DNA from 3 places in the Paenibacillus lacisediminis genome. Region 2 is predicted to be linked to each of the others. Evidence: predicted binding sites of a transcription regulator. Region 2 holds the regulator's gene; each other region holds the start of a gene.
The links. The regulator Rex, encoded in region 2, represses fermentation and respiration genes when NADH is low (regulators of the CRP and FNR family bind a similar motif). The targets are predictions, from matches to a motif close to TTGTGAAATATTTCACAA.

Region 1: the regulator Rex is predicted to act here: its motif matches at 1,332-1,349, upstream of ACLD72_RS13265 (DUF1641 domain-containing protein).
Region 3: the regulator Rex is predicted to act here: its motif matches at 1,514-1,531, upstream of pflB (formate C-acetyltransferase).

The regions. Positions count from the first base shown of each region.
Region 1 covers NZ_JBKIAX020000006.1:43,375-46,657, reverse strand. The annotation lists gene ACLD72_RS13270 (LysR family transcriptional regulator) at 312-1,220, shown strand; gene ACLD72_RS13265 (DUF1641 domain-containing protein) at 1,434-1,877, shown strand; gene ACLD72_RS13260 (NAD(P)/FAD-dependent oxidoreductase) at 1,893-3,071, shown strand.
Region 2 covers NZ_JBKIAX020000021.1:82,664-85,946, reverse strand. The annotation lists gene dinG (ATP-dependent DNA helicase DinG) at 1-933, shown strand, start outside; gene ACLD72_RS28120 (redox-sensing transcriptional repressor Rex) at 946-1,602, shown strand; gene ACLD72_RS28115 (amidohydrolase) at 1,592-2,890, shown strand.
Region 3 covers NZ_JBKIAX020000010.1:209,479-212,761, forward strand. The annotation lists gene adhE (bifunctional acetaldehyde-CoA/alcohol dehydrogenase) at 1-1,309, shown strand, start outside; gene pflB (formate C-acetyltransferase) at 1,603-3,283, shown strand, end outside.

The sequences.
Region 1 (3,283 bases), on a different contig from region 2:
TCGGTTTTGAGCCTTTTTTGCTCTTATGTTTTTTGCTGGAATTCGCCAGAGTTTCTTGGGCAGCCTAGCCTGCTTTATATGCCTGTAAATCATGCAGCCATTTTCTTTATATTTCCAGCTCCATTTCCTGAAGTCTATACTTCCGTTTCAGACACTTCCCTTATATAATGGAGATTAATATATTTACACGGAATGTAAGGGATAGCGCTGGGCAACAACGTCAAAGGCTGCTGACGGCCAAAGAGAAGGCTGTATCACGAAACGCGTGGATTCGGCTTTTCTGGAGGCGTCTGGAATAGGGAGGGTGTGGCATGGAACTGAGGCAAATCCAATACTTCATCGAAGTGGCCAAACTTGAGCATGTGACGGAGGCTTCGTACGCTCTGCACGTTTCGCAGTCGGCGGTAAGCCGGCAGATTTTCAAGCTGGAAGCGGAGTTGGGCGTGGACTTGTTTATCCATGAAGGGCGCAAGGTCAAGCTGACGCCGATCGGAAGGCAGTTTCTAAGCCATATGGAGCATTTGATGAAAGTCATCGACCATGCCCGTCAGGGAATCGAAGAGTATTTGGATCCCGAGCGGGGGACCGTGCGCATCGGCTTCCCCAGCAGCTTGGCGGCACGGATGGTTCCGGCGGTTGTTTCGGCTTTCCGCAAAAAGTACCCGTACGTGCATTTTCAACTGCAGCACGGCTCGTACAAAGAATTGATGGACTGGGTCATCGAAGGGGAGATCAATCTGGCGGTGATGGGGCCGGTGCCGCAGCAGGAACCGCAAATCAACGGCGAAATTTTGTTTCGGGAAAAATTCGTGGCGCTCCTCCCCGCCGGACACCCCTTGGCCGACCAGCCCTCCTTAAAACTAAGCGATTTGAAAAAAGATGTGTTCGTTCTGTTCCCCAAAGGTTTTATCCTGCGCGATATCGTGGTGAAGGCTTGCGCCAATTTGGGTTTTCAGCCCAAGGTTGCTTTTGAAGGGGACGATCTGGATGCCATCAAGGGGCTGGTCTCAGCGGGTCTTGGCCTGACGCTGCTGCCGGAAATCGCGTTAAGCGAGCAGATTCCGCCGACGATCGTGACGGTGCCGATCAATGAACCGCAGGTCACCCGGGATGTTGGGGTGATCGTTCCGGCGGGGCGCGAGATGGCGCCGACGGAAAAGCTGTTTTACGAGTTTCTTAAGGAGCTATCGCCCCAGGCGCTAGGTTATATTTTTCCTTGATCATCGCGAACCGAAAAATTTTTAATAATCGAGGGCCGTGAAAATTATCACTTTCAGGGTCCTTTTTTGTAGAAAATGTGGTACAATTTACTGGGACTGTTGAAGGTTGAGATGTGCCTTTTTTCACTAATCGAAAATGGTTGGAGAAAGAAAAGGTTGGAACACTAAGCAACAAGCAAGTCATTCAAGACCTATTGCAAAGGAGAATCGGAAATGTCAGAAACAATTGCAGAAACGAAGACGGAACAAGGCGGCGCCTTGTCTGCCGGGCAGCGGGAGCGTGAACTTCTGGAGCAGCTGTTGAAGCCGGAAGTTCAAGAGTCCTTGAACGCGCTGGTTGAGCAGCTTCCTAAATTAACGGAAATGGTCGGCGCGATGACCAAATCGTATGATTTTTTCAAATCGCTGTCCACGGACGAAGTGCTGAAAAACGATATGATCGGCGGTTTCGCAGAGGTGGCCGGACCGGTGGTAGGCACGGTGAAGAACGTCGCCGCCAATGTCATCGAAGCCAAAGAACGGGCTGATGAAAGCCAGGAGGTTATCGGCTTGTTTGGTCTGCTTAAAATGCTCAAGGATCCGCAGGCGCAGAAGCTGTTTCGCTTTGTAAACGCCTATCTTCAAGTCTCTGGTGCACGGGACAGTCAACAAAAATAACGGAGGACAACAACCATGGCTAAAGAAATTGTAATTTTAGGTGCCGGTTACGGCGGTGTGCTTACTGCCTTGACCGTTCGCAAATATATGGACAGATCGGAAGCACAGGTGACGGTGGTTAACCAATATCCGACGCATCAGATTATTACGGAGCTGCACCGCCTGGCTGCCGGCAGCATTTCCGAGCGGGCGGTGGCGCTGCCGCTGGACAAACTGTTTAAAGGAAAAGACATCGATCTGCGTATCGCCACGGTCAAGAGCTTTTCGGTAGATAATAAAGAAATTAAGCTTTCCGACGGTTCGACCCTGACTTATGACGCGCTGGTGGTCGGGCTCGGCAGCAAAACGGCTTACTTCGGCATCCCGGGACTGGAGGAGCACAGCATGGTGCTGAAATCAGCTGACGATGCCAACGCGATTTACCAGCATATCGAGGAGCGGATCAGCGAATATGCCAAGTCCGGCAATGAGGCGGACGCCACGATCCTGATCGGCGGCGGCGGTTTGACCGGCGTCGAGCTGGTTGGGGAAATCGCCGACCAACTGCCGAAGCTGACGAAGAAATACGGCGTGGACCGCGAAGCGATCAAGCTGCTGCTTGTTGAAGCGGGTCCGAAAATTTTGCCGGTACTTCCGGATGACTTGATCGAACGGGCGACGGCGAGCTTGGAAAAACGCGGCGTGAAATTTTTGACCGGATTACCGGTGACGAACGTGGCAGGCAATGCGATCGATTTGAAGGACGGCCAAAAAATCGTGGCCAACACCTTCGTCTGGACCGGCGGCGTGCAAGGCAATCCGCTGGTAGGCGAGTCCGGTTTGGAAGTAAACCGCGGACGCGCTTCCGTCAACGAATTCCTGCAATCCGTTTCCCATCCGGACGTGTTTGTTGTTGGCGACAGCGCGGTATTTATGGGACCTGACGGCCGCCCGTATCCGCCAACGGCGCAAATCGCCTGGCAAATGGGCGAGCTGACCGGCTACAATTTGTTCGCATTCCTGCGCAGCAAGAAGATGGAAGGGTTCGAACCAGTCAACTCCGGTACGCTGGCCAGCCTTGGCCGCAAGGACGCCGTAGCGACGATCGGCGCGAACAACACCAAGCTGCGCGGCATGACGGCTACAATGATGAAAGAAGCGAGCAATATCCGCTATTTGTCGCACATTAAAGCTTTGGACGCCTTGGCTTATTAATTTAGCCGGGCTTTGACGAAAGAAAGCGCCCGGGACTTAAGAGTCGGGCGCTTTTTTGAGATGAAGCGGGGGGGAAGTATGCTTGTCGGTGCTACTGGCACTATTGGCGGAAGTCATACTCCACTCCAGGTGCAGGGGTTCAGGATTCTAACGGACATGAGCGACCTTATTTCGGCAAAATCAACAGTTTTCAAAGTGTAACGGACACCACG
Region 2 (3,283 bases):
GTTTACTGGATGGAAGCGAACGGGAATTTCCGCAGCCGCTCCTTGCAGATGTATGCCGTTCCGATCGACGTTAGCGCACAGCTAAAGGAATATTTTTTCGACAGGAAAAAAAGCGTGGTGATGACCTCGGCAACCCTGTCGGTCGACAAGTCGTTCCAATATATGATCGAACAGTTGGGACTGACGGAAGCGGCCGAGCAAGAGCGGCTGAACACGACGATGCTGCCGTCGCCGTTTGATTACCGGAACCAGGCGCTGCTCGTTATTCCGCGCGATTTTCCAAGCGTGAAGGGGAGCGTGGGCGACGATCATTTCGTCAGTACGCTGGTGCATTCGCTCGCCGATACCGCAGTGGCGACTAAAGGCCGCATGCTGGTGCTGTTTACGTCTTACCGGATGCTGCGGCAGGTGTATGATCCGCTGAAGGAGCTGCTGTCGCCGCAGGGGATCACGGTTATCGGCCAAGGCATGGACAGCGGCAGCCGCAGCAAGCTGACAAGGCGGTTCCAGGGCCAGGCGGCGTCCGTGCTGCTGGGAACGAGCAGCTTCTGGGAAGGCGTGGACATTCCGGGCGAAGCTTTGACGAGCTTGGCGATCGTCCGCCTGCCTTTCCAGCCCCCCAACCATCCGCTGGTGGAAGCGAAAAGCGAACGGCTGCAGAAGGAGAAGAAAAATCCTTTCATGAAACTGTCCGTGCCCCAGGCGGTCATCCGCTTTAAGCAGGGATTTGGCAGGCTCGTCCGCTCCTCGCAGGACCGGGGGATCGTGGTTGTTTACGATACCCGCATCTTGGAATCTTACTATGGGAAATACTTTTTATATTCACTGCCCGGGCCGAAGATGGAGCATATGCCGCTCTCTCAGATGGTTCCGCGCATATCGGAATGGTTAAGTCCGGGAGACGAAGACGTTTCTAAGTCTGCGTCAGAATAGGGGGATAAACGTATGAAATCCGAAAAAATTTCCGATGCCGTAGTACGCCGGCTGCCGGTGTATTTGCGCTTTCTCAACGAACTGAGCCGGCGCGAGGTGCCTACGGTTTCCTCACAGGAGCTCGGCCAGAAGCTCGACCTCAATCCGGCCCAGATCCGCAAAGATCTGGCCTACTTTGGCGATTTCGGGCGAAAGGGCATCGGCTACGATGTCGCGTATTTGATCGAGAAAATCCAGGAAATTCTCAATCTGGACCAACAGGTCAACGTTGCGCTGGTCGGCGCCGGTAATTTGGGGCACGCGCTTTCGAATTACAACGCTTATTTGAAGGACAACATGAAAATCGTGGCGGTGTTTGACGCGTCTCCGGCGAAGATCGGCACGCAGATCAATAACATCACAATCCAGCCGATCGAAGAGCTGACGGAAACGGTGCGGGAGAAAAATATCCGGATCGGGATTATTACCGTGCCTGATTTTGAAGCGCAGCGCGTGGCGGATCAACTGGTGGCGGCGGGAATCGGGGCGATTCTGAACTTTGCCCCTACAATTCTGAAGGTGCCGCCGGAAGTCCGCATTCATGCCGCCGATTTCACGACCGATTTGCTCAGTTTGGCGTATTACTTGGATAACGGAAACGGAAAGGAACAACCTGCTCATGAGTCGTAAATGGTTAATCAAGAACGGAACCTTTGTCGTGTTCGACCAGGCCCGTTCTATTGTTAAAGGCTATATGCTCGTTGAGGGCGATACGATCTCCTATATCGGCGAGCAGCTTCCGGAAGGCGCGGCAGACGCGGAAACTTTTGACGGAAACGGGCTGCTGTTTATGCCGGGGCTGATCAACACGCATGGCCATGCGGCGATGTCGCTATTGCGCGGTTACGGCGACGACATGGTGCTGCAGACATGGCTTCAGGAAAAAATGTGGCCGATGGAAGCCAAATTCACCGCCGGCGACGTGTACGCCGGGACGGCGTTGGCTGTGCTGGAGATGCTTAAGGGCGGGACGACCACCTTCCTGGACATGTACGACCATATGGATGAAGTGGCCAAAGTCGTGCAGGAATCGGGCATTCGGGCTGTGCTGATGCGCGGCGTTATCGGGTTGTGCCCGTCGGATGTGCAGCAGCAGAAGCTGAACGAAGCGATCGCGTTTGCGAAAAATTGGCACGGTCAAGCGGACGGCCGAATCACGACGATGATTTCGCCGCATGGGCCGTACACGTGTCCGCCGGAATTTTTCGAGAAATTCGTGCAAGCGGCTCATGATCTGGATCTGCCGATGCATACGCATATGTCAGAGACGCGGGCGGAAGTGGAGCAAAACGTGAACGATTACGGGGTCAGACCGGTTCAGCATTTGCTGAACCTCGGGATGTTCTCCCGCCCATCGCTGCTTGCTCACGCCGTGCATTTGACCGATGAAGAGATCGAGATTTTGGCGGCGCATAACGTGGCGGTGTCGCACAATCCCGGCAGTAACCTGAAGCTGGCCAGCGGCGTGGCGCGAGTACCGGAACTGCTAGGCAAAGGCGTGGTCGTGTCGCTTGGGACGGACGGGGCCGCCAGCAACAACAACCTTGATATGTTGGAGGAGGTCCGCCTTGCCGCGTTGATCCACAAAGGCGTTTCCGGCGATCCTACCGCCGTTCCGGCGCTGGAAGCCCTCAAAATGGGTACGGAATACGGAGCGAAATCGGTGTTTTTGCCGAATACGGGGAAACTTGCGGCCGGCATGAAGGCGGATTTTATCGCGCTGAATACGGAACAGGCCCATTTCCTGCCAAGGACGGATTACGTTTCCCATGTCGTCTATTCGGCCGGTTCCAAAGACGTAGAGCATGTGTGGGTTAACGGTGAGCAGGTGGTCAAACACGGGGCTTGCCTTACCCTCGACGAGGAGCGTATCCGCCATGAGGCGCAGGCGGCCTTCGAAGGGCTGCTGGCCCGGTAGAGGTTTGGTCTTGAACGGTGCGTGAGGTTGCAGTTGCAGCAGTGTGGCTAGGGTCGTGATCGTGTTGCGGTTGCAGTTGCAGCAGTGGCTTTGGTCATGATCGTGGCTGTGACTGAGCCTGTGATTGCGCCTATGGCTGCGTTAATGACTGCGTTAATGACTGCGTTAATGACTGCGTCAATGCCTAAGCCTGCGATTGCGCCGATTTAGCGGTAAAAAAAGGCGTTATTTTCGGATTTGAAGAGGTCTCGGCCACAATAAGGGACATTTTTGTCGTTATTTTCCTGCCCTGGCCGTGATTAAGGTGGATATTGCCGTCTTCGGAGGAAATAAGGCCTAAATTTACCGCTATTTTGCGGACACAAGGTAAAATTGTTCGAATAACGACCCAAA
Region 3 (3,283 bases), on a different contig from region 2:
GACATCGTCGAACGTTACGGCCGTCAATCTGATCAACGTGAAAAGGGTGAACCGTCGTACCGTGAATATGCAGTGGTTTAAAGTGCCAAGCAAAATTTATTTTGAGAAAAACTCGACGCAATATTTGGCCAAAATGCCGGACATCTCCCGCGTAATGATCGTTACTGACCCGATGATGGTGAAGCTGGGTTACGTGGAAAGAGTCGAGCATTACCTCCGTCAACGCCAAACGCCGGTAGCGATCGAAGTGTTTTCGGATGTCGAACCGGACCCGTCGACAACGACGGTGGAACACGGTAAGGAGATGATGGCGAAGTTCCAACCGGACTGCATTATCGCTCTCGGCGGCGGGTCGGCGATGGATGCGGCGAAAGGGATGTGGCTGTTCTATGAATATCCGGATGAAGATTTCTTTAACCTGAAGCAAAAATTCATGGATATCCGCAAACGCCTTTACAAGTATCCGCGACTCGGACAAAAAGCGAAATTCGTGGCCATTCCGACGACCTCGGGAACGGGCTCGGAAGTAACGTCGTTTGCCGTCATCACGGACAAAATCAAAGGCAATACGAAGTATCCTTTGGCCGATTACGAACTGACGCCGGACGTGGCGATCATCGACCCGGTATTCGTGTACAGCCTGCCGAAAACCGCGGTGGCCGACACGGGGATGGACGTTCTGACGCATGCGATCGAGGCTTACGTATCCGTAATGGCCAACGACTACACGGACGGACTATGCATTAAAGCGATCCAGCTCGTCTTCCAGTACCTTGAAAAATCGGCGCTGACCGGCGACGAACTGGCCCGCGAAAAAATGCACAACGCTTCGACGATCGCGGGGATGGCGTTCTCCAATGCATTCCTTGGCATCAACCATAGCTTAGCCCATAAATGGGGCGGCGAATTCCATACGGCGCATGGCCGGACCAATGCGATCCTGATGCCGCACGTCATCCGCTACAACGCCAAGAAGCCGACGAAGTTTGCCGCATGGCCGAAATACACGCACTTCACAGCCGACGAACGTTACGCGGAAATCGCCCGCATCCTGGGCTTGCCGGCGCGGACGACGGAAGAAGGCGTGAAGAGCCTGATCAATGCGATTCGCGACCTGAACAGAAAGCTCGGTATTCCGGAAACATTCCAGGATCTCGGTTTCGACCCGAAAGTATTCGAATCGCGCGTAGATTATTTGGCCGACCGCGCGTTCGAAGACCAATGCACGACCGCCAATCCGAAGCTGCCGCTGGTGACGGAGCTGGCGGAAGTCTACCGCGACGCTTTCTACGGAAGATTTGAAAATTAAGTGAACAAAGGCCTTTGAAAACGTGAGAAATATCACTATGTGTGATATTTCTCACAATCTTATTCGGCAAGTTAAGCTATGATTACAGTATAAATGATCCCTCAAAGTTTTATGACGGATGAACCCGGGAAAAGCAACGGGACTCATCGAAGCCTCTTATCAGGTTCATTTAACGCAATTAATGTGAAATTCGTCACGTATTTTATGTGAAAAATATCACAAATTTTAAGGGATCATGAGGCGCGGTACATATCCTTCGAACCGCGACCAAAACATAAATGGAGGGAATAAAGATGTCGGTGATCGAAAAAGAAGTACAAACCGTGGACAATGCTTGGAGAGGATTCAAACCGGGCAAATGGATGAAAGAAGTGAACACCCGCGATTTCATCCAAACCAACATCAAACCTTATGAAGGCGACGAGTCCTTCTTGGCAGGCGCGACGGCCAACACGAAAGCTTTGTGGGAAATCGTGTCGCAGCTGTCCAAGCAAGAACGGGAAGCCGGCGGGGTGCTGGATGTGGACGTCAACACGCCATCCACGATTACTTCCCACGCTGCGGGGTATTTGGATAAGGACAAGGAACAAATCGTAGGCGTACAGGGCTCGGCCCCTTTCCAACGCACGATTCGCCCGTTCGGCGGGATCAACATGGTTGTCAACTCCTGTAAGGCTTACGGCTATGAGCTGCCGCAGGAAATTATCGACTTGTTTACGCATATTCGCAAAACGCACAACCAAGGCGTTTTTGATGCTTATACATCGGAAATGAGAGCGGCTCGTAAAGCCGGCATTATTACCGGGCTTCCCGACGCTTACGGCCGCGGCCGGATCATCGGCGACTATCGCCGGGTGGCGCTGTACGGCGTGGATTTCCTGATCAAGCAAAAACAACAGGAACTGAAAGCTCTCGAAGTGGATGTCATCGACGAGGATGTGATTCGCCTTCGCGAAGAACTGTCCGAACAAATTCGCGCACTCGGCGAACTGAAACAGATGGGAGAAATGTACGGATTCGACATTTCCAGACCGGCAAACAACGCAAAAGAAGCTTTCCAATGGCTCTATTTCGGTTATCTGGCAGCCGTTAAGGAACAGGACGGCGCCGCAATGTCCCTTGGACGCGTATCCTCCTTCCTGGACGCTTATATCGAACGCGACCTGGCCGAAGGAACGCTGACCGAAGAAACCGCGCAAGAACTGGCCGACCATTTCGTCATGAAGCTGCGGATCGTGAAATTCCTGAGAACTCCGGACTACAACGAACTGTTCAGCGGCGACCCGACTTGGGTAACGGAATCGCTTGGCGGCATGTCGGTGAACGGCAAAACGCTCGTTACGAAAAACAGTTTCCGCTTCCTGCACACGCTGTACAATCTCGGCCCGGCTCCGGAACCAAACCTGACAGTGCTTTGGTCGGAACAATTGCCTGACGCGTTCAAGAAATATTGCGCCAAAGTATCGATCGAGACCAGCTCGATCCAATACGAAAACGACGACTTGATGCGTCCGATCTATGGCGACGATTACGGTATTGCCTGCTGCGTGTCCGCGATGGAAATCGGTAAACAAATGCAGTTCTTTGGCGCTCGCGCCAACCTGGCAAAAGTGTTGCTGTACGCCATCAACGGTGGTAAAGACGAAAAATCCGGCGCCCAAGTCGGTCCGGAATATCCGGCGATCACGTCCGAATATCTCGATTATAATGAAGTCAAAAAACGTCTGATTCCGATGATGGAATGGCTGGCTAAGCTGTACGTCAACGCGCTGAACGTCATCCACTACATGCACGATAAATATTGCTACGAACGGATCGAAATGGCGCTGCACGATCGCGACATTCTCCGGACGATGGCTTGCGGTATCGCCGGCTTGTCCGTAGCGACCGACTCGCTGAGCGCGATCAAATACGCCAAAGTTAAACCGATCCGCAACGAAAACGGCATCGCCGTTGACTTTGAAATCGAAGGCG